One region of the Sphaerisporangium sp. NPDC049457 genome, then DNA from elsewhere that is predicted to be linked to it. Evidence: riboswitches for the same ligand, from Rfam matches in the RefSeq annotation. Region 1 holds a riboswitch; each other region holds the start of a gene.
The links. Region 1 has a riboswitch for cyclic di-AMP ahead of ACZ6QO_RS14545 (C40 family peptidase). Riboswitches for the same ligand answer to the same signal wherever they lie in the genome.

Region 1 (6,271 bases):
GCCGGCCGACTCCGTGAGCGCCGTGAGCCCGGGGAACCCCTCGGTGCGCACCGTGCCCGCCCGCGCCCTCGCCGACGACGATCCGGCGCTGCTCGACCAGCTGCTGGCCATCCCGCACCTCCACCTCGTCATCGACGGCTACAACGTCACCAAGACCGGTTATCCGTCGCTCACGCTGCTCGACCAGCGCTCGCGGTTGCTCACCGGCCTCGGCGGGCTTGCCGTGCAGACCAGGGTCGAGGTCACCTGCGTGTTCGACGGCGCCGAGCTGAACGGCCCGGTGCAGGTGTCGGCGCCGCGCGGCGTGCGCGTGCTGTTCAGCGCGCCGGGGGAGATCGCCGACGACCTCATCCGGCAGCTCGTGCGCGCCGAGCCGCCCGGCCGGGCGGTCGCCGTGGTGTCCTCCGACCGCGAGGTCGCCGACTCGGTGCGCCGCATGGGCGCCCGCCCTGTCCCGGCCATGCTGCTGCTGCGGCGCCTCGGCCGCTCCTGACGCCGAAGGCCGCCCGCTCACGGCGGACGCGCCCGCGGCGGCGTCGGCGTGGGTCGTGGTGCCGGTGTCGTTCCCGGGCACCCGGCCCCTCTCGCCCGCTCGCGCTGACGACGGTTCGCGGGTACGGGTGCCGGTCGTGGCCGACCGCGTAATGCGGGCGGTCTTAATTGCCGGTTCCTCAGCATTTCTCGACGAAGAGGTGCAGGTGTCCATACCTTTTCTGTAGGATCACCGCCCAGGTTGTCTCACTTGTCTCGCAGAGGGAGCTGGCGTCCCAGTGGTCGTGCGTGGGATCTGGGCGGTAGGGCGTATACCTTTGGCCGCGGGTCTGATCGTCGCCGTCATGGCGACCCAGACGGGCGGGGCCGAGGCGGAACCGAAGCCCACCATCGCGCAGGCCAAGGCGCGGCTCGCCAAGCTCGACGAGCAGGCCGACAAGGTGGTCGACCGCTACAACCTGGCCGGTGAGAACTGGAAGAAGGCCAGGAAGGAGTACAACTCCCTCAACGACCGGCTGAAGAAGGAACTCGGCCGCGTCGACGAACTGCGTCTCGGCCTGGTGTCGGTCGCGGTGAGCACCTACCAGTCCGGTGACGTCCTGTCCTGGTCGAACCTGATCACCCAGCCCGACCCCGAGTCGCTGCTCGCGGGGCTGGCGTCCGTGGACCAGATGTCGGCGGGCCGGTCGCGGACGATCACCGAGTACGAGCAGGCCACCCACTCGCTCAAAGGTCAGCGCGACAAGGCCAAGGGCGCCTACGACAAGGCCGTCAAGCTCCTGGACGACCTGCGCAAGCAGAAGAAGGACGTCGAGAAGCTGGTCGGGGAGCAAGAGCGGCTGCTTCGCCGGCTCAACGCCTACAACGCCGGCAATCCCAACAGTCTCGGCATCAAGTACACCGGACCGGCCTCCGGCAACGCCCGTGCGGCGCTGCAGTTCGCCTTCGCCCAGGTCGGCAAGCCCTACCGCTACGGCGGCACCGGCCCGGGCGCGTGGGACTGCTCGGGCCTCACCCAGGCGTCCTGGCGGGCCGCGGGGGTCAGCCTGCCCCGCACCGCCGCCCAGCAGTACTCCTGGGGCGCCTCCCGCAGGGTTCCGCTGAACGCCCTGCAGCCGGGCGACCTGCTCTTCAACGGCGGCCTCGGTCACGTCGGGATGTACGCGGGCGGCGGCAAGATGGTCCACGCGCCGCGCACCGGGGACGTCGTGAAGGTCGTGCCGCTCTCCAGCTACCGGGGCATCATCGGCGCCGTCCGCCCCTGACCGGCGCCCGGGGCCGTCAGGCCGGGGGAGGAGGGGAGGTCGCGGCGGCGCTTGAGGGGGCCGGTCAGCAGGATCAGGCCCGTCAGGGCGAGCATGGCCATGAAGACCCACATTGACGCGCGGGTGCCGATGGCGCCGCCGAGCGCCCCGCCGAGGAGCGCGCCGAGGGGGATGGTGCCGTAGTTGACGAACTGCATGCTCACCGACACCCGCCCAAGCAGATGCGGGGGAGTGTAGGTCTGCCGGAAACTCGCCTTGATGACGTTGCCCGCCACGACCCCCGCGACGACGACGAACCCGCCCGCCACCGCGAGCGCCAGCCCGCCCCCGCGGTTCGCCAGTGGGATGAGCAGCCCGAACGGCGCGCCGAGCAGCTCGCAGCCGATCATGGCGCGGGCGCTGCCGAAACGCCGGCACAGGAGGGTGGCGCACGCCGCGCCGGCCACGCCGCCCAGGGACATCGCGGCCAGCAGCCCGCCCACCGTTCCGGGGCTCACGCCGATTTCGCGCACCAGGAAGACCACGAGGATGGCCTGGTACCCCATCAGGCCGAGGTTGCTCGCGGCGCCGAAGACGGTGAGCACCCGCAGATAGGGGTCGCGCAGGACGAAGCGCATCCCCTCGCCGATCTCGTGCCGCAGCGTGGTCGTCCGCCGCTCCCTGCGGGCCGGGGTCTCCCGGGCCCTGATGCCGAGCAGGCAGAGGGCCGAGACCAGGAAGCTCACCGCGTCGCCGACCAGGGCGGCGACCGCGCCGAACGCCTGGGCGACGAGGCCCGCGACGCCGGGGCCCACCACCTGGACGGCCGACTCGCCGCCCTGGAGCTTGGCGTTGCCCTCAGGCAGGTCGGCCGGGCCCACGACGGCCGGCAGGTACACCTGGTAGGCCGTCTGGAAGAACACCTTCGCCGTGCCGGTCAGCAACGCGACCGCCAGCAGGTGGCCGATGGTGAGCAGGCCCAGCCAGGCCGCCGCCGGCACGCTGAGGAACAACAGGAACGAGGCGGCGTCGCAGGCGAGCATGATGGGCCTGCGCGGCAGCCGGTCGACCCAGGCCCCGGCGGGCAGGCCGATGATCAGCCAGGGGATCCACGCCGCGGCGGACAGCAGCGCCACCTCGAACGTGCTCGCGCGCAGGACCGTGATCGCGACCAGCGGCAGCGCGACCGAGGTCAGGGCGCTGCCGAGGCCGCTCGTGGTCTCGCCGGCCCACAGCAGCCGGAAATCGCGGTGGCGCAGCAACCCGCCACGGCGGCCGCGTGCCTTCGGCGCGGCGCCGGGGTCGGCGGTGAGGGCGCTCATGGCCGCGCCGGGACGGCGAAGGCGAAGACGAAGACCGGCTCGCGGTCGCGTCCGTCGTCGGGGATCTCGCGGGAGCCCCAGCGGCTGAGCAGTTCGAGGAACTGCTCCTCGAACTCGGCAAGCTCCTCCGGGGTGAGCCGCAGCCACTTGTCGGCGGAGAACGGGGCGTCCTGCCAGGCCTGCCGCGTCTCGTCGCTCGCGGCGTACCAGGCGCGGACCATGTTGACGTGGTGGTCGAGGTTGATGGACGCGGCCGCGCTGGCGATGGCGGCGGTGGCCGGGTCGCCGTCGAAGTCCGACTCGGTCCAGCGCATCTCCGCCGAGACGAGCCGCCACCATCGCTCACGCCGGTCGCGGGCCAGCTCGGGCGCTTCCTCGATCAGGCCGCTCGTGGCGAGGACGCGCAGATGGTGGCTGGCGTTGGCGACGGCCTGGCCGGTGTGCTCGGCCAGCATGCTCGCGGTGCAGGGGCCGTAGACCTTCAGCGCGTCCATCAGCCGCCTCCTCATGGGATGCGACAGGGCGGCCAGCACGCGTGAGTCGGTGATCTGTCGTACTTCTTGGTTCGCCATGACCTCACCCTGGCATACGCAATCGACTTTGTGCAATGACTCTTGCGTAATGAGCATTGCGCAGTAGTCGTTGTCCAACGGCTGTTGCGGAATAGGTGTCGCGCACCTGCCGGAGTCGTCGCCCACGGTCACCTCTCGGCCACCGTCCGCGCCCCGCGTGGACCGTTCCTCGCTCAGATCGCTCGCGACAGCTGTGACAGGAGTGACTGATGTGACTCAGTGCGGGTCACGTTTCGAGGTGTGTGAGGGGAATCACATTCGGGTAACAGATGCCCTTGTTGTGCAGGGGTTCCGTGATTTACAAGTCGCTTATTTGATCTATGACTCTTTGTCATGGCTTTGCCTCAATTTGAGGATCTGGGTAACTTCTGGGCCGCGGCGAGCACGCCATGCCGTCGCGAACCGGGCCGGTCTCACCGGTCCGGGTTCAGTACCACAATCCAGCGGTCACCGTCGCCTGATTCAGGCGTGAACCAGGCCCCCAGGGGCGGTGACCTGCCGAATCCGTGCGGCAAGGAGCACGGAACCGGGGACCCAATAGATCCTTTTTTTCGGGATCAGGGGTGAATCGACGTCTATGACGTCGTAGGGCTGCTTCCAGGCCCGAATCCGTCAGCTAACCCGGTAGGCATGAGTGGAAGAATCAAGGAGCGATCCTGTCCAGCACCACCCAGAACCCTCGTCTGTCGCGCATTGCCCGCTTCTCTCTCAGCGGTGTGGCACTCACCATGACGGCCTCCGTGGGGGCCGTCGCGACACAGGCGACGGCGGCTGACGCCACCACGGCGACCACCGCTCAGAGCTCTTCGGGACCGTCCGACGTCTACGGCCCCGCCGGGCTGATCGAGACGCCGAGCATCACCGGGGCGGAGGAGCCCACCGGCTCCGCCACGGTGAGCGAGGCGAGCGGCTCCGCCACCACCTCCAGCACGGCCAAGAGCAAGAGCAAGAGCACCGCGAAGCTCAGCCGGGCGGCGCGGCAGCGGATCAAGGCGCACACCGCCGTCGCGGTGGCCAAGAAGCAGATCGGCGACCCCTACCGCTGGGGCGCCAGCGGCCCGGGAGCGTTCGACTGCTCCGGCCTGATGGTGTACTCCTGGCGCAAGGCCGGCGTGAAGCTGCCCCGCGTCGCGGCCGGCCAGTTCCGCTCGGTTCGGAAGAAGATCTCCTGGAAGCACCTCAAGCCGGGCGATCTGATGTTCTTCTACGGGCTCGGCCACGTCGGCATGTACGTCGGGCACGGCAAGATGATCCACTCCCCGCACAGCGGCGCGCGGGTGCGGATCGACAAGCTGGCCGGCTACCGCAAGGCGTCGTTCGTCGGAGCCGTCCGCCCCGCCGCCTGACCCCGAGCGCTCCCCGGCGCCGCGACTCTGCCCGGTCGGTGCCCCCACCGCCGGTCGACCAGAGCGGTCCGTCCCCCGGCCGCGAGGTCGTGAAGGCCCCGTCCGTCTCTCCCCCTCGAGGCGGCCGGGGCTTTCGCACGTCCACGCCCCCGCCATACCGATATGGGGCGAGAGCGAGCAGGTAGATTGCCCGCATGCGCGTCGTGTGGCTCTGGGCCGTCCTGGCGGGGCTGCTGGCCGTGCTGACCGGTCCCGTCGCCGCCGGCGACGACCTCGGGCGGCGGGCGCGGGCGGTGATCAGGGAGCATCCCGAGATCTGGTCCGGCGCGCGGACGTTCCACGGCGAGCGCTCGCTGGTGGTCCTGGCGCCGGGGGCGGGCCTGTCCGGGCCTGCCGACCTGGCGCGCCGGGCCGACCGCGCGAGTCTGCTCGTGGCCCGCGTCGCCGGTCCGGTGCGCCCGCTGGTCCTGGTGCCCGCGACCACCGCGCAGGCGGCCGTGCTGGCCGCCCCGGCGTCGGTGAGCGGCCTCGCGGCGGTGGCGGGCGCCGACCGGGTGATCGTCGAGCCGCGGTCGTTCGCCCGGCTCAGCGAGGTGGGACGCGACGTCGTGCTCGCCCACGAGATCACCCACCTCGCCACCGGAGCGGCGCTCGACGGGCGCACCCCGAAGTGGCTGGTGGAGGGGTTCGCCGACTACGTGGGCTACCTCGACGCCGGCATCCCGGTGCGCCGCGCCGCCGCCGAGCTGGCCGGCGAGGTGCGCGCCGGGCGGACGCCCTCGGAGCTTCCCGGCCCGGACGCGTTCGCCGCCGGCTCGGCGCGGCTCGCCCAGGCGTACGAGGAGGCCTGGCTCGCCTGCCGGTATGTCGCGGGGCGCTTCGGCGAGCGCGCCCTGGTGACCCTCTACCGTGAGTCCAGGCACGGCGACGTGCGAGCGGCGCTGTCCCGTACGCTCCGCATGAGCCTCGCGGAGTTCACCGCCGCCTGGCGACAGTACGTCCGAGCCCAGCTTCGGTGATCACGGGCGCGGTGACGGGGCAGGGGAGAGCATGCACGGAAACGACGGGGCCGATCGCGTGGCGGAGCCGGCCGAGGACGCCCGCGCGGGCGCCGGCCCGGGGTCGCGCGCGGCCGGCGCCGCTCTGGTCGTGCTCGGCGCGGCGCTGGCGGCCGTGGTCGCCGTCACCACGCCGTGGCGCCCGCTGCCCGCCTCCGCCCCCGCCGTCGCGCCCGACCCCGCGCGCGACTTCACCGCGGCACAGATCGCGCGCGCCGACGCCTTCGACGCCGCCGT
Region 2 (6,271 bases), on a different contig from region 1:
GCAGGCGGGCATCATCTACGGCTTCGCCGGCCAGGTGGACGGCATCGTCGAGCGCATGGCGCCCGAGCTCGCGGCCGACCCGGACGACGTGACCGTCGTGGCCACCGGGTCGATGGCACCTCTGGTGGTCAACGAGGCCCGCTCCATCGACGTGCACGAGCCCTGGCTGACGCTCATCGGGCTCCGGCTGATCTACGACCGCAACACCGCCTGAGACCGCCCCGGCCGCCGCGCGGCCGACGCGGGACGGTCAGGGGATGGTCAGGGGATGAGGACGAGGCGGCCCCGGACGCCGCCCGCTTCGAGCCTTCTGTGCGCCTCCGCCGCCTCCTCCAGCGGGAAGGTCTGGGCCACCCGCAGGGTGAGGCGGCCCTCCTCGGCGAGCTGAGCCAGCTGACGCAGCCGTGCGCCGTCGGGGCGCACCCATACGGTGGTGACGCGCACGTCGCGCAGTGAGGGCGGCTCGCCGTTGCCGACCACGGCGACGAAGGCGCCGCCGTCGCGCACCGCCTCCAGGGCGCCGAGCTTCACCACGGCGGCGTCCAGGGCGCCGTCGACGCCGCCGGGCACCAGTTCGCGCACCGCCGAGGACAGGTCGGCGTCCCTGGGGACGAACCACCGGGCGCCGAGCCCGCGCACCAGGTCCTCGTCCTTCTCGCCGGCGACCGCCACCACGTCGATGCCCGCGGAGGCGGCGAGCTGCACGGCGTACCCGCCGACCCCGCCGGCCGCGCCGGTGACGAGCAGCGTGCCGCCGGCGCGCAGGCCGAGGAGGTCCAGCGCCTGGGCGGCCGTCAGGCCGTTGAGGGGCAGCGTGGCCGCCTCGATGGCCGGCACGCCGTGCGGCGCCGGCGCGACCGTCTCCGCGTCCAGGACGATGTACTCGGCCTGGGCGGCGGACGACGGCTCCACCCCGGCGGACATGCCGATCACCGGGTCGCCCGGCCGGAAGCCGGTGACCCCCTCGCCGACCTGGTCCACCGTTCCTGCCACATCCCATCCGAGGCCCTTGACCCCGTGCGGTTCCATCAGGCCGGCCGCCACCAGCACTCCCGACCTGGTCGCCAGGTCCACCGGATTGACGGCCGCGGCGGCGACCTTGACGCGGATCTGCCCGCCGACCGCCTCGGGGACGGGCGCGTCGGCGACGCGGAGCGCCTCCGGGCCGCCGAACTCCTCTACTACGAGCATGCGCATGATCGATCCCTTCGTGAAGGTCCATCGTGGGCGACATTCCTGGCACATACTCAAGAAGAGTTACTCTCCGATGGGAAGTAGGCACCCGCAAGTGCCTAACCGACGAGAAGGAACGTGAAGGAAACGCATGGGAACCCGCACGGCGGCGGAGCGGCGCGAAGAAGCCAAGATCGCCTACAACGCGTTCATCGCGGAGTGCCCGACGCGGAAGCTGCTGGACACCCTCAGCGACAAGTGGATCGGCCTGGTGCTCGCCGCGCTCGGCGACGGCCCGCTGCGGTACCGCGACCTGGCCCGGGTCATCGCCGGGGTCAGCCAGAAGATGCTCACGCAGACCCTGCGCACCCTGGAGCGCGATGGCATCGTCAGCCGGACGGTCACGCCTTCCGTGCCGGTGCGCGTCGACTACGAGCTCACACCGCTGGGCCGCAGCCTTCAGCCGGTGATGCTGGCGATCAAGCAGTGGGCGGAGATCCATATCGAGGACGTGGAGGCGGCGCGCGCCGAATACGACGCGGCGCGGTGATCCACGCGGCAAATCTCGTGTACCGGCCGTGTTACGCCCGCGGCCGTGGCGGGCGAGAAATGGTCAGAAAGTCCCGAGGGTTTCGCGGGTCGAATTCGACGTATAGGCTGCCGTTCTTATATCCCCGAGCCGAGGTGTCCCGGTGGGCGGCCCCGCCGTACCCGGCCTCCACCAGCGCCGCGGTGGCGCCTCATCGCGGTCGGTGCGGCCGGCGTCCATGATCAGCGCCGTCCTCATCCCGAACCGGTGGGTGCGGGGACGTGTCATGAGTAGTTCACATATGCACTGGTATGTCAATCACAAACGTCATGGGTATCGAGGTCAGTGCTTGACGACCTTTCAACGCGGCGTTTAACGTTCCTGACGGGCGGGCCGAAGCATTCAGTATGTTGCCGAGTTCGTCGTGGGGGAGGACACCCGATGGCGTATCCGGATCTGGTTTCCCGAGGGAATGGCATTCCTTCGGGATCAGACGGTGTAGGACTGAGCGATGACGATCTTCTGCTGCTCGCCGAACTGGCCAAGGGCGTGACCGTCGACAGGGTGGGGCGGCGGCTCGACGTGAGCGGTCGCACGGTGCGGCGCCGCCTGCGCGGCATCTGCGACCGCATAGGCGTGGCCACCGCCATCGAGGCCGTGGCCTGGGCGGCGCGGCGCCGCCTCATCTGACGGCTCGGGCGGTGCGGCGCCGTCGGCCTGACACGCGGGGCCGCCGGCGGGCGGCCTCCGGTGGCACGCGCTAGTCGGCGATGCGAACCCCGCCCGCGAACGGGCGGTTGCCGAGGGGGACCACCCGGACGACGTCACCGGTGCGCGGCGCGTGCACCATCATGCCGCCGCCGATGTAGATGCCGACGTGGTGCAGGTCGCTGTAGAAGAAGACCAGATCGCCCGGGCGCAGGTCATCGCGGGACACCTGCGTGCCCGCGGTCCACTGGTCGCCGGTGTAGTGCGGCAGGCTGATGCCGACCTTCTGGTAGGCCCACATGACCAGGCCGGAGCAGTCGTAGGTGCTCGGCCCGGCCGCGCCCCAGACGTACGGCTTGAGCTGCTGCGTCAGCGCCCACTTGGCGGCCTGGGCGGCCTTGCCGTCGCCGGGGATCGGAATGTCGATGCGGGTGGCCCTGCCGAACGACTGGCCGGCCTGGGACAGCGCCCGCTTGAACAGGCGGCTCTCGGTCTTGGCGACCAGGCCGCGGATCTTGTCGCGCTGCGACGACAGGTTGGAGACGAGCTTCTTCACCTCGGCCTCGCGGGCCTTGGCGCCGGCCTTCGCGCGCTCGGCGATCGCCATCGCCTTGCCGATCTGGGCGACCTCCTCGCCCTGCTGCAACTGCAGGGCGTAGGTCGTGGCCACGCGGTCGAGGTAGGCGTCCGGGTTGTCGGACATGGCGAGGCTCAACGGCGAGCCGAAGCCGCCCGTCATGTAGGCGTCCTGGGCGTACAGGCCGGCCTTGGCGCGCTTGGCCTCCAGGTCGGCCTCGCTCTTGGCGAGGGTCTTCTTGGCCAGCTCCGCCGAGCGCTGCGCCTGCTTGAGCTTTTCCTTCTGGCCGTTGTACTGCTCGGTGAGCGACTCGATCTCGTTGTAGAGGTGCTCGACCTGCTTCTTGAGCTCGTTGAGGCTGGGCTTGGGCTCGGCGGTCGCGGAGACGAGCGGCGAGCCGAACGTCACGGCCATCAGGGCCGCGGTGACCAGCGCTATGCGGCGGGGAAGACGCCAGGACGTCTTCGAGGCGCCCCCGAACCGGGCACGGACGCCGTGCTCTCGTCCACGGGCATGTCCGCCCGCGCTTTTTCCGGGTGTGCGCCTGGGCTGCACCAACAAGCTCCTCTCCTCGGCCGCTTACCGGGTTAGCTGACGGGTTCGGGCCGGAGCAGCCCTACCGAGAACATGACCATGGAGGATCGCGATGCCTCCCTCTCGGATTCACCCCAGGGGGCGGTGGGGGTCGCCGGGGTTTCCCCCGTCTCCCACCTTTGGGTCCCCGGTTTCCCGCCGTTCGGACGAAGCGGGAATTAGGCGGTGCGGTCACCGCGTCGCGATGACCGACATTGACGCTGGACACTAGTGCAGTCCAGGTTCCTGCTCAACCAGAACTGCGAATTCTGTTGAGGTTGCACAACCGGCGCATCACGGAGAGATCACGCCTTTGACCGCCGCGCACCCGTGCCGAGCTGCGGTTACCTTCTCTCCGAGTGCCGGCGTCGCGGAAATCCGCAGGTCCGGCACCATGTGGCCCCCGCCGTCCCCCGCCGCCGGGCCGCGCGTACCGGCTGCACCCGGAAGGTGACGCTGTGCGATCTCGGTGGGCAGTTGGCAGTTGTTTCGGACGGCCCGTTATAGGCGACCGGCGGCGGCGAAGGCGGCGAAGGCCGCCCGCCGGCGGGGCGGATACGCTGGCCCCTCATGGAGCAGGCCGCGCAGCCCGGACCAGCCGCAGGCGCGCCCGTCGTCAGGCGGGCCCGCACCTCCGACGTCCGGGCGATCAGGAGATTGGTCGACACCTACTCCGGCGACGGGCCCCGTCTGCTGCGCAAGGCGACGGTGACCCTTTACGAGGACGTCCAGGAATTCTGGGTGGCCGAGCGCGGCGGCGCGGTCGTGGGCTGCGGGGCGCTCCACGTGCTCTGGGAGGACCTGGCGGAGATCCGCACGGTCGCCGTCGACATCGGCTGCCGCGGCCTGGGCATCGGTCACATGATCGTCTCGGCGCTCATCGACGCCGCCCGCGAGCTGGACGTCCAGCGCGTCTTCTGCCTGACCTTCGAGGTCGAGTTCTTCGCCAGGCATGGGTTCGTCCCGATCCAGGGCACGCCGGTGTCGCCGGAGGTCTACGCCGAGCTGCTGGACTCCTACGACGAGGGCGTCGCCGAGTTCCTCGAGCTGGAGCACGTCAAGCCGAACACGCTGGGGAACACGCGCATGTTGCTGCATCTGAGTCCCCGATCTTGACCGCCTGGGTGACGGAATGGAAAGGTGACTGTTGATGCCGCTGTCGCTACCTTGGCAACATCACGGCATGTGCGCCTGACAGAGGCCACGTGCGAAGCCGAAGTGAGGTGACACGGTGAGCACCGGACAGCCGCCGTACCCACGCGATGAGCCGGACGACGGTCATTCGTCATCCGGCTCTCCGCAATATGGGCAGCAGAACCCCCCGGGCATCGATCCGGAGGTGACCGTCGTCCACCGTCCCCAGCCGACCTCCGAGCACGCCGCCTACCCCCAGCAGGGCTACGGCCAGCAGGGAGCGTACGGGCAGCAGGCGGGAACGGGTTCTTACGGGCAGCCGGGCTCCTACGGCCAGCAGCAGGGCGGCACCGGAGCCTACGGCCAGCCCTCCTACCCTCAGCAGCCGCAGGGGCAGGGCTACGGTCAGCAGCAGTACGGCCAGCAGGGGCAGCAGGGGCAGCAGGCATACGGCCAGCAGCAGCAGTACGGCCAGCAGTCCTACGGGCAGTACGGCCAGCAGGACGCCGGGGCCCAGCAGGGCTACGGCCAGCAGGAAGGCCAGCAGGGCTACGGCCAGCAGGCGGCGCAGTCGCCCTATGGGCAGCAGCAGGGCGCGTACGGCCAGCAGGGCCAGGGCTACGGCCAGCAGCAGTACGGCCAGCAGGGCCAGGGCTATGGCCAGCAGGCCCAGTACGGCCAGCAGGAGGCCGCGGCCCAGCAGGGTTACGGTCAGCAGCAGGGCTACGGCCAGCAGCAGGGGCAGTACGGTCAGCAGCCGCAGTACGGGCAGCAGAGCGGTCAGGACCAGCAGGGCGGCCAGTACGGCCAGGCCCAGTACGCCCAGCAGGCGCCTCCGTACGGGGCGGGCTACGGCCAGCAGCAGGGCTATGGCCAGCCGCAGTACGGACAGCAGGGTTATGGCCCCGCGGGTTACCAGCAGGCCTACCCCGCGACCGGCGTGCAGCCTCCGGGCGCCCCCGCGCCGCTGGCCGAGTGGTGGCAGCGCCTCCTCGCCCGCCTCGTGGACATGGTCATCCTCGTGATCCCGTACGTGATCCTGAACTTCGTGCTGGCCGCGATCATCATCACCTCGCCGAGCTTCGATCCCTCCACCGGGGCGATCACCCCGGGAGGCGGGATCTTCCTCGCCAGCCTGCTGACGGCGATCCTGGCCGGGGTGTTCTGGATCGGCTACGAGTTCCTGATGACCAAGCAGCGGGGTCAGACCGTCGGCAAGATCGTCATGGGCATCAAGGTCGTGCCGGTGGGCGGCTCCGTGCAGGGCGGGCTGGCCTCGGACGTGGCGGTCAAGCGCGCCGGCGTCCTGTGGGGCTTCCAGTTGCTCGCGTGGATCCCGGTCGTGGGCCGGATCACGTGGGTGTTCTACCTGGTCAACGTCTTGTGGCAGTTCTGGGACAAGCCGCTCCAGCAGTGTCTGCACGACAAGGTCGCCAACACCGTCGTCGTGAAGATCAAGTAAGTACGCGCGACCGGGGCCGGGGGGCGTTCCTCCGGCCTCGTTTGCGTATTTGAACCGGGCCTCTTCGCCCCTGATGGCGACGAGCTTGGCCAAAAGGTAACGGACATACCCCTAC
Region 3 (6,271 bases), on a different contig from region 1:
GCAGGGTGCCAAGGGCGTGCGCGCCTTCGACCCAGTGGAACACCGTCTGCCCGTGGGAGACGATCAGGTCGACCGGCCCGGCCCGGCCGATCGCGGCGGCCGCGGCCTCGGCGAAGCTCTGACCGATGAGGGTGTCGAGCCGGCACACCTCGCCGAGCGTGGTCGCCGACGGGGGAAGCGCCTCGGCGAGGCGGGCGCGGAGCCCGGCGGGGTAGGGCGTGGACGCGGTGAACTCGACCACTCCGCTGAGCGTGCCACCGGCGTACGCGGGGTCGAAGTCGACCAGGGCCGCGTCGACGCCGTCATGGGAGGTTCCGGAGATCATGCCGAGGATCCTCATGACGGCCCTCCGACGCTCGACGCCTGCCCGGTCCTCTCTTGTCGACACTATCGGCAGGCCGCGGGCCTCCCGCGTCACCGGTGCCGGGTCGCGCGGGGCCGGTCTGCCATGTCAGGGAGTTTCGCGGGCGCCGGCCTGTCAGGTCAGGGAGCGGTGCCGCCTGGCGCGCCTGCGGTGGCGGCCGTGGGACACGGCCGCGCGCCCGGTCCGGGTCACGTGGCTCATCACCAGAACGGATCCGAGCAGGATGGTCACGACTCCCGTCGCCATCGCCGCCGCGTCCTCCGGGCCGGAGAACCCGAACACCGGCTGTGCCCGTGCCACCGCGCCCGCCGCGGCGTTCGACCCGGCCGACGCCCCGTCCGCCGCCGGCATGACCGGCGCGTCGGTGCGGCTCCGGTTCTCCAGGACCTTGCGCGGCAGGCCGTAGCCGACGACCTTGCTCTCATCGCGGACCTTGCGCTTCAGCCACACCTTGTCGACGTTGGCCTCGATGGTGTGGATGTTGCCGTTCTCCACCTTCTCGACCACGCCGACATGGTCGATCTTGCCGATCTTCTTGGAACCCGCCCAGTCGTAGAACACGAGCGCGCCGGGCTCGGGGACGTCCGACCACGCTCCCTGCTCTTTGAACCAGTTCGCGTGGGACGGCGTCCAGGCGAACTGGCCGACGTAGTCCTGGACGCCCGCCTTGTCGGCCGCCCAGGCGATGAACATGTCGCACCAGGGTGCGTTCTTGTACTGAGGGTCGCGGTCGACGTTGCCCGCGTACCAGCTGCCGAACTTGGTGTACTGACCCGCCTTCTCGCGATAGCCCAGTTCCGGGCGTATCGCTTCGAGTAAGCCATCAGCGATCGGATCCACTACTTCGGGGTCTCCTCTGCGCGATCCGCCCGCCGGGAGGCGACGCCTGCGTACGGGAACGATCCAACGGTGACGCCGACCGGGCGCACTGCCACGGTCACCCTCGCGGAGACGCGGTTCCCCGGCTTCCGATCTCCACGGCGCGGCCCTTGACCTGGCGGCCGCCTCGGAGCGCGGACCGCTTACCGAGCACTGTAATAGATCATAAGCGACAAAGTATTAAGAACGCCGGAATTCACCCAAGTGATCAAACACCGCCGCATCACGACATTCCGGACAGCCAACGGCGGGATGACATCGCCGCTCAGTGCCCGGAATCGCCGTGCGCGCCGTCCTCGGCGTGCGGACCGGAGTCCGCCGGCGCCTGCTCGGCGCGGAGGGTGAAATCAGCGGTGCGGACCTCGCCCTCATGACGGAAGTCGAGGAACAGCCGGTAGTCGCCGCCGCTCGGCGCCTCGGCGTAGAAGACGATCTCAGGCCCGGGCTTGGTCCTGCCGTCGCCCGGCACGCCGTCGGGATGGACGTGCAGGTAGGCCAGGTCTCGGGCGCGCAGCGCCACGAGGTGGCCGTACGCCCCGAGGTAGGGCTCAAGGCCGGTGACCGGCGCGCCGTTCCTGGTGACCTTCAGGGTGAGCCTGCTCGCCCGCCCGGGGGTCAGGTCGCCGTCGAGGGTGACGGTGTAGCCGTCCACATGGGCCGTCCGGCTGGGTTCATGCGCGGCCGACGGCGTCATGACCGGCCGGCGCCGCGTGCTCTCAGCGGCGGCCGAGGGCGCGCAGCTGGTCGGGGGTCAGGGGGGAGACGTTCTGGTCGACGGGAACGTCGGTGTACTGGTGGATGGTCCAGGACTTCCAGTCCGCGGGCGGCGTGACGTCGCCCTTCGCCCTGCCGTAGTAGGCGACCCACAGGGGATAGGCGGCCAGGCCGTGTCCGTAGGTGTCGGCGAAGTTCCAGCCGCTGTAGAACAGCGGGGTGACGCCGGTCTCGGCCTTCACATGGGCGAGCCAGGTCTTGGCCCAGGCGTTGACGTGCTCGACGGACTCGCCGTCGGCGGTCTCCAGGTCCAGCACCAGCAGATCACCGCGCTCGGCGGGCTGTGAGTCCACCACAGACAGGAAGTAGTCGGCCTCGGCGATGGGGTCGTTGCTGGGATGACCATAGTGGTACGCGCCCCGGACGATGCCCTTCTTGCCCAGTTCCCGCCAGTGGCGGGCGAAAGCCGAGTCGCGGAAGGTCAGGCCCTCGGTGGCCTTGATGATGCCGAACTTCGCCGGGCTCGCGCTCCAGTCGTGATCGGCCTCGTAGGCGGAGACGTCCTGGCCGTAGGTGTGGTCCGGGGTGAGGTCCGTCGGCGCGGCCTCCGCCGGACCGGTCAGCACGAAGGCGGCCGCGGCCGCGGACACGGCCAGCGTCGTGATCGCGACGGCGGCGCCGCGGCGCCTGCGCGCGAGGTTCGAAAGGACGCCGGAAAGGCTCAGGCGTGTACCGGGGAGGCTCGAGCGGGTACCGGAGAGGTCCGGGCGTGTGCCGGAGGGGTTCGGGCGGTCCCCGGGGGGGCTCGGGCGGTCCTTGGAGAGGTGCAGGCGGTCGCCGAGGGAGCGGACGACCAAGGAAAGCCGGTAGGTGGGCATGAAGGGGCGTACTCCTAGCTTCCTTACCGCTTACCGGGTTAGCTGACGGGTTCGGGCAGGAAGTGCCCTACGGTGCGCCCTGGGGCCGGCGCTCCGATTCACCCCGGAAGACTTGGGTCCCCGGTTCCGCGAGGCGCGGATTCAGCGGGCGCGTGACCCCGCCGGGACGGAGTCCCATGGGGTACGCGCGGTGTGGGCAACGAACCGGCAACGGGTACGACGGCGAGAGCCATCGGCACGTATACCGTGTCCGCTAAAGGTACATGCAACACCATAAGGGTGTAAACATGGACAAATCGCCCACAAGGCGTCGCGACCTCGCCGGCGGGCACGCCGAACGCCGTCCGCCGGAGGCCGAGACGTTCGGGGCACGAGGAGATGAGCGCCGATGACCGAGGGCGGCGCCATGGCGGGCGACACAGCCGCCCACATCGGAAACACGCGGTCATCGGCGGCTAAGCTGCTGGCATGACCGCTTCGCGCGAGTCGCCTCCTGCGGCAGGGCACCGTTCCCCCCTCACCATCGCGGAGATCGCCGAGCTGGCCGAGGTGTCGATCTCGACGGTGTCCAAGGTCGTCAACGGCAAGGCCGAGGTCTCACCGGGCACCCGCGCGACCATCGAAAGGATCATCGAGGAGCACGGCTACCGGCGCCGCAGAAAGCCGGCGAGCCGGACCTCGATGGTCGAGCTCGTCTTCCACGAGCTGGAACCGGCGGCCGGCTACGCGATGGAGATCATCAGCGGCGTGGAGGCGGTGGCGCGGGAGCACCGGCTCTCCCTCCTGCTGTCGCAGCTCCTGGGCCGGCGGGTCGCCGACCCCGAATGGTTCGAAGGCATCCTGCACCGGCGTCCGTCGGGGTTGATCGCCGTGTTCTCCGGGTTCACCCGCGACCAGCTGCAGCGGCTACGCGACCGGAACATCCCCCTGGTCCTGCTGGACCCGACCGGCGAACCGGGTCACGGGGTGCCGTCGGTGGGCGCCGGCAACTGGAGCGGAGGCCTCACGGCCACCCGTCACCTGCTCGAACTGGGGCATCGGCGCATCGCCGTCATCACCGGGCCCCGGCAGCTGCTGTCGGCCAGAGCACGGCTGGACGGCTACCGCGCGGCGATGGACGAGGCCGGCGTGCCGGTGCATCCGTCCTGGGTGCGCGAGGCGGAGTTCCTGCTGGAGGCCGGCATCGAGAACGCCCTCGATCTGCTGGCCCTCCCCGAACCGCCGACCGCCGTCTTCGCCTCCAACGACAGCCAGGCCATGGGCGTCTACCAGGCCGCGGCCAAGCTGGGCCTGCGCGTTCCCGACGATCTCAGCGTGGTCGGCTTCGACGACCTGACACCGGCGCGGTGGGTGACCCCTCCGCTCACCACCGTCCGCCAGCCGCTCAGGGAGATGGGGACGGCCGCCGCGTCCATGGTGATCGCACTCGCCCGCGACGAACCGCTGTCGCACAACCGCCTCATCCTGACCACCGACCTGATCGTCCGCCAGAGCACCGCCGCTCCCCGGAGGTGACGCCGGAGCCGGGCGGCGCGTGTCAGGCCGAGGTCGGCCTCTCGTATCCCTCGTCCTCTCCGTAGACGTCCTTGTCGGGATCGCCTTCCGGCTGGTTCGCCGGATCGGTGGGCGAAGGAGCGAACTCGCCGGCGAAGTCGGGTTCGTCGTGGATGTCCTCCTGTCGCGCTCTGCGGTCCGCGAGCGGGATGCCCTCGTCGTCCGGCCGGGATTCAGGGTGTGACATGGTTCCTCCCAAGAGACGGCGACGCCGCGCACCGGAAGCGCCCGGCGACGGTCCTGCCTGCGTACCCCACGATGACCTGCTCAATCGGCGGCACGCCTGAACCCGCCAGACGCTTCGGCGCGCGATCGGCCAAGGACGATCTACCGGGGACGGGAAGCGCCGTCCGCCGCCGAGGGGTGTTCCGCGCCGGACGGTGTAGGCCGCAGAGCCGTGGGCAGATCGCACGACGAGCCCTCCGGCTTCCCGGCCGGTAGGCGACGATGGGCGTTCGGACGCGCGGTCGCCGGCCGATCGCGGGGCACCGGGTCGTCGGACAAAGAGCACTGAGGTTCATCAAGGGACGCGGGTGGTCGCATGTGGCCGGGAACACCGGGAACACCGGGGACGTGGTAGACACCGGAACGGCGCGGATGCTCGCCGGGCTGCTGGACGACAGCCACGTGGCGGCCTTCGAGGATGTGCCTTCCTTGGTTCGGCGGCACGCGAGCCGGGCCGGCCTGTGCGGCGTGCTGATCTATCTCGTCGACCTGCAGCAGGAGGTGCTCCGCCTGCTCACCGGTCGCGGAGACGACGCCGGGCAGGGCGCGCAGTCCGAGCCGGCCGAGCTCAGGATCGACACGACGCCGGCCGGCCGGGCCTTCCAGGAGATACGGATCCTCGAGCTCACCGGCGCCGTGGGGCGGCCGGCCCATTGGTGGGTGCCGTTGCTGGACGGCACGGAGAGGCTCGGAGTCCTGCGGGTGTCGGCCGCCGAGCACCGCCACGCCTCGCGCGACGACATGCTGGCCCTGGCGTCGCTGGTCGCGCTGCTGGTGGTGAGCAAGCGCTCCCACAGCGACTCCTACGCACGGCTGGTGCGCACCCGGCCGATGCACGTCGCCGCGGAGATGCAATGGAACCTCATGCCACCGCTCACCTTCGCCTGCCGGCAGGTGGTCATCAGCGCCGCCCTGGAACCGGCCTACGAGGTCGGCGGAGACGCCTTCGACTACGCCGTCGCCGGCGAGAAGGCGCACCTGAGCATCTTCGACGCCATGGGCCATGACGTCTCGGCCGGGCTCACCGCCTCCCTGGCGGTCGCCGCCTGCCGCAACAGGCGCCGCCAGGGCGCCGGCCTGGTGGAGACCAGCGAGGCGATCGGACACACCCTGATCGAGGAGTTCGGCCGGGCCACCCGCTTCGTCACCGCGATATTGGCCGATCTGGACCTGTCCACCGGCATGCTGACCTGGGTCAACCGCGGTCATCACCCGCCGGTCGTGATCCGCGGCGACCGCCTGACCACCCACCTGCGTTGCCCGCCCGCGCACCCCATGGGGCTGGACCTCGGCCTGCCGGCCATCCTGTGCCACGAACAGCTGCGGCCCGGCGACCGGGTGCTCCTGTACACCGACGGGATCACCGAAGCCCGCGATCCCCAGGGCCTGGAGTTCGGCCTGAGCCGCTTCACCGACTTCATCATCCGCGAGAACGCCGCCGGCCTGCCGGTACCGGAGACCCTGCGCCGCTTGATCCACAACGTGCTGGACCATCACGGCCATGATCTTCAGGACGACGCCACGGTCCTGCTGGTCGAATGGCACGGTTCCGGACCCGGGTGACCACGGGATTCATCGACATCCGAATGACCACGGGATGACCGACGCCGCCATGCGTCCTCACCCCGGCGAGGACGCCTCCCGCAGAGCGTCGCCC

Region 2: it holds a riboswitch for cyclic di-AMP, as region 1 does, so the genes downstream of both, ACZ6QO_RS34565 (C40 family peptidase) here and ACZ6QO_RS14545 (C40 family peptidase) in region 1, are expected to answer to the same signal.
Region 3: it holds a riboswitch for cyclic di-AMP, as region 1 does, so the genes downstream of both, ACZ6QO_RS08285 (glycoside hydrolase family 25 protein) here and ACZ6QO_RS14545 (C40 family peptidase) in region 1, are expected to answer to the same signal.

The regions. Positions count from the first base shown of each region.
Region 1 is NZ_JBVJHR010000008.1:112,029-118,299, reverse strand. Features, by position in the region: gene ACZ6QO_RS14565 (NYN domain-containing protein) at 1-493, shown strand, start outside; gene ACZ6QO_RS14560 (C40 family peptidase) at 837-1,757, shown strand; gene ACZ6QO_RS14555 (MFS transporter) at 1,724-3,058, opposite strand; gene ACZ6QO_RS14550 (ArsR/SmtB family transcription factor) at 3,055-3,630, opposite strand; cyclic di-AMP (ydaO/yuaA leader) riboswitch at 4,117-4,276, shown strand; gene ACZ6QO_RS14545 (C40 family peptidase) at 4,359-4,976, shown strand; gene ACZ6QO_RS14540 (hypothetical protein) at 5,171-5,995, shown strand; gene ACZ6QO_RS14535 (M48 family metallopeptidase) at 6,027-6,271, shown strand, end outside.
Region 2 is NZ_JBVJHR010000028.1:71,861-78,131, forward strand. Features, by position in the region: gene ACZ6QO_RS34545 (type III pantothenate kinase) at 1-214, shown strand, start outside; gene ACZ6QO_RS34550 (NADP-dependent oxidoreductase) at 262-1,197, opposite strand; gene ACZ6QO_RS34555 (winged helix-turn-helix transcriptional regulator) at 1,325-1,723, shown strand; gene ACZ6QO_RS34560 (helix-turn-helix domain-containing protein) at 2,144-2,392, shown strand; gene ACZ6QO_RS34565 (C40 family peptidase) at 2,463-3,401, opposite strand; cyclic di-AMP (ydaO/yuaA leader) riboswitch at 3,548-3,745, opposite strand; gene ACZ6QO_RS34570 (amino-acid N-acetyltransferase) at 4,131-4,676, shown strand; gene ACZ6QO_RS34575 (RDD family protein) at 4,900-6,156, shown strand.
Region 3 is NZ_JBVJHR010000004.1:155,457-161,727, forward strand. Features, by position in the region: gene ACZ6QO_RS08270 (anhydro-N-acetylmuramic acid kinase) at 1-340, opposite strand, end outside; gene ACZ6QO_RS08275 (CHAP domain-containing protein) at 479-1,204, opposite strand; gene ACZ6QO_RS08280 (hypothetical protein) at 1,509-1,895, opposite strand; gene ACZ6QO_RS08285 (glycoside hydrolase family 25 protein) at 1,960-2,835, opposite strand; cyclic di-AMP (ydaO/yuaA leader) riboswitch at 2,848-2,992, opposite strand; gene ACZ6QO_RS08290 (LacI family DNA-binding transcriptional regulator) at 3,304-4,350, shown strand; gene ACZ6QO_RS08295 (hypothetical protein) at 4,373-4,576, opposite strand; gene ACZ6QO_RS08300 (PP2C family protein-serine/threonine phosphatase) at 4,933-6,177, shown strand; gene ACZ6QO_RS08305 (STAS domain-containing protein) at 6,235-6,271, opposite strand, start outside.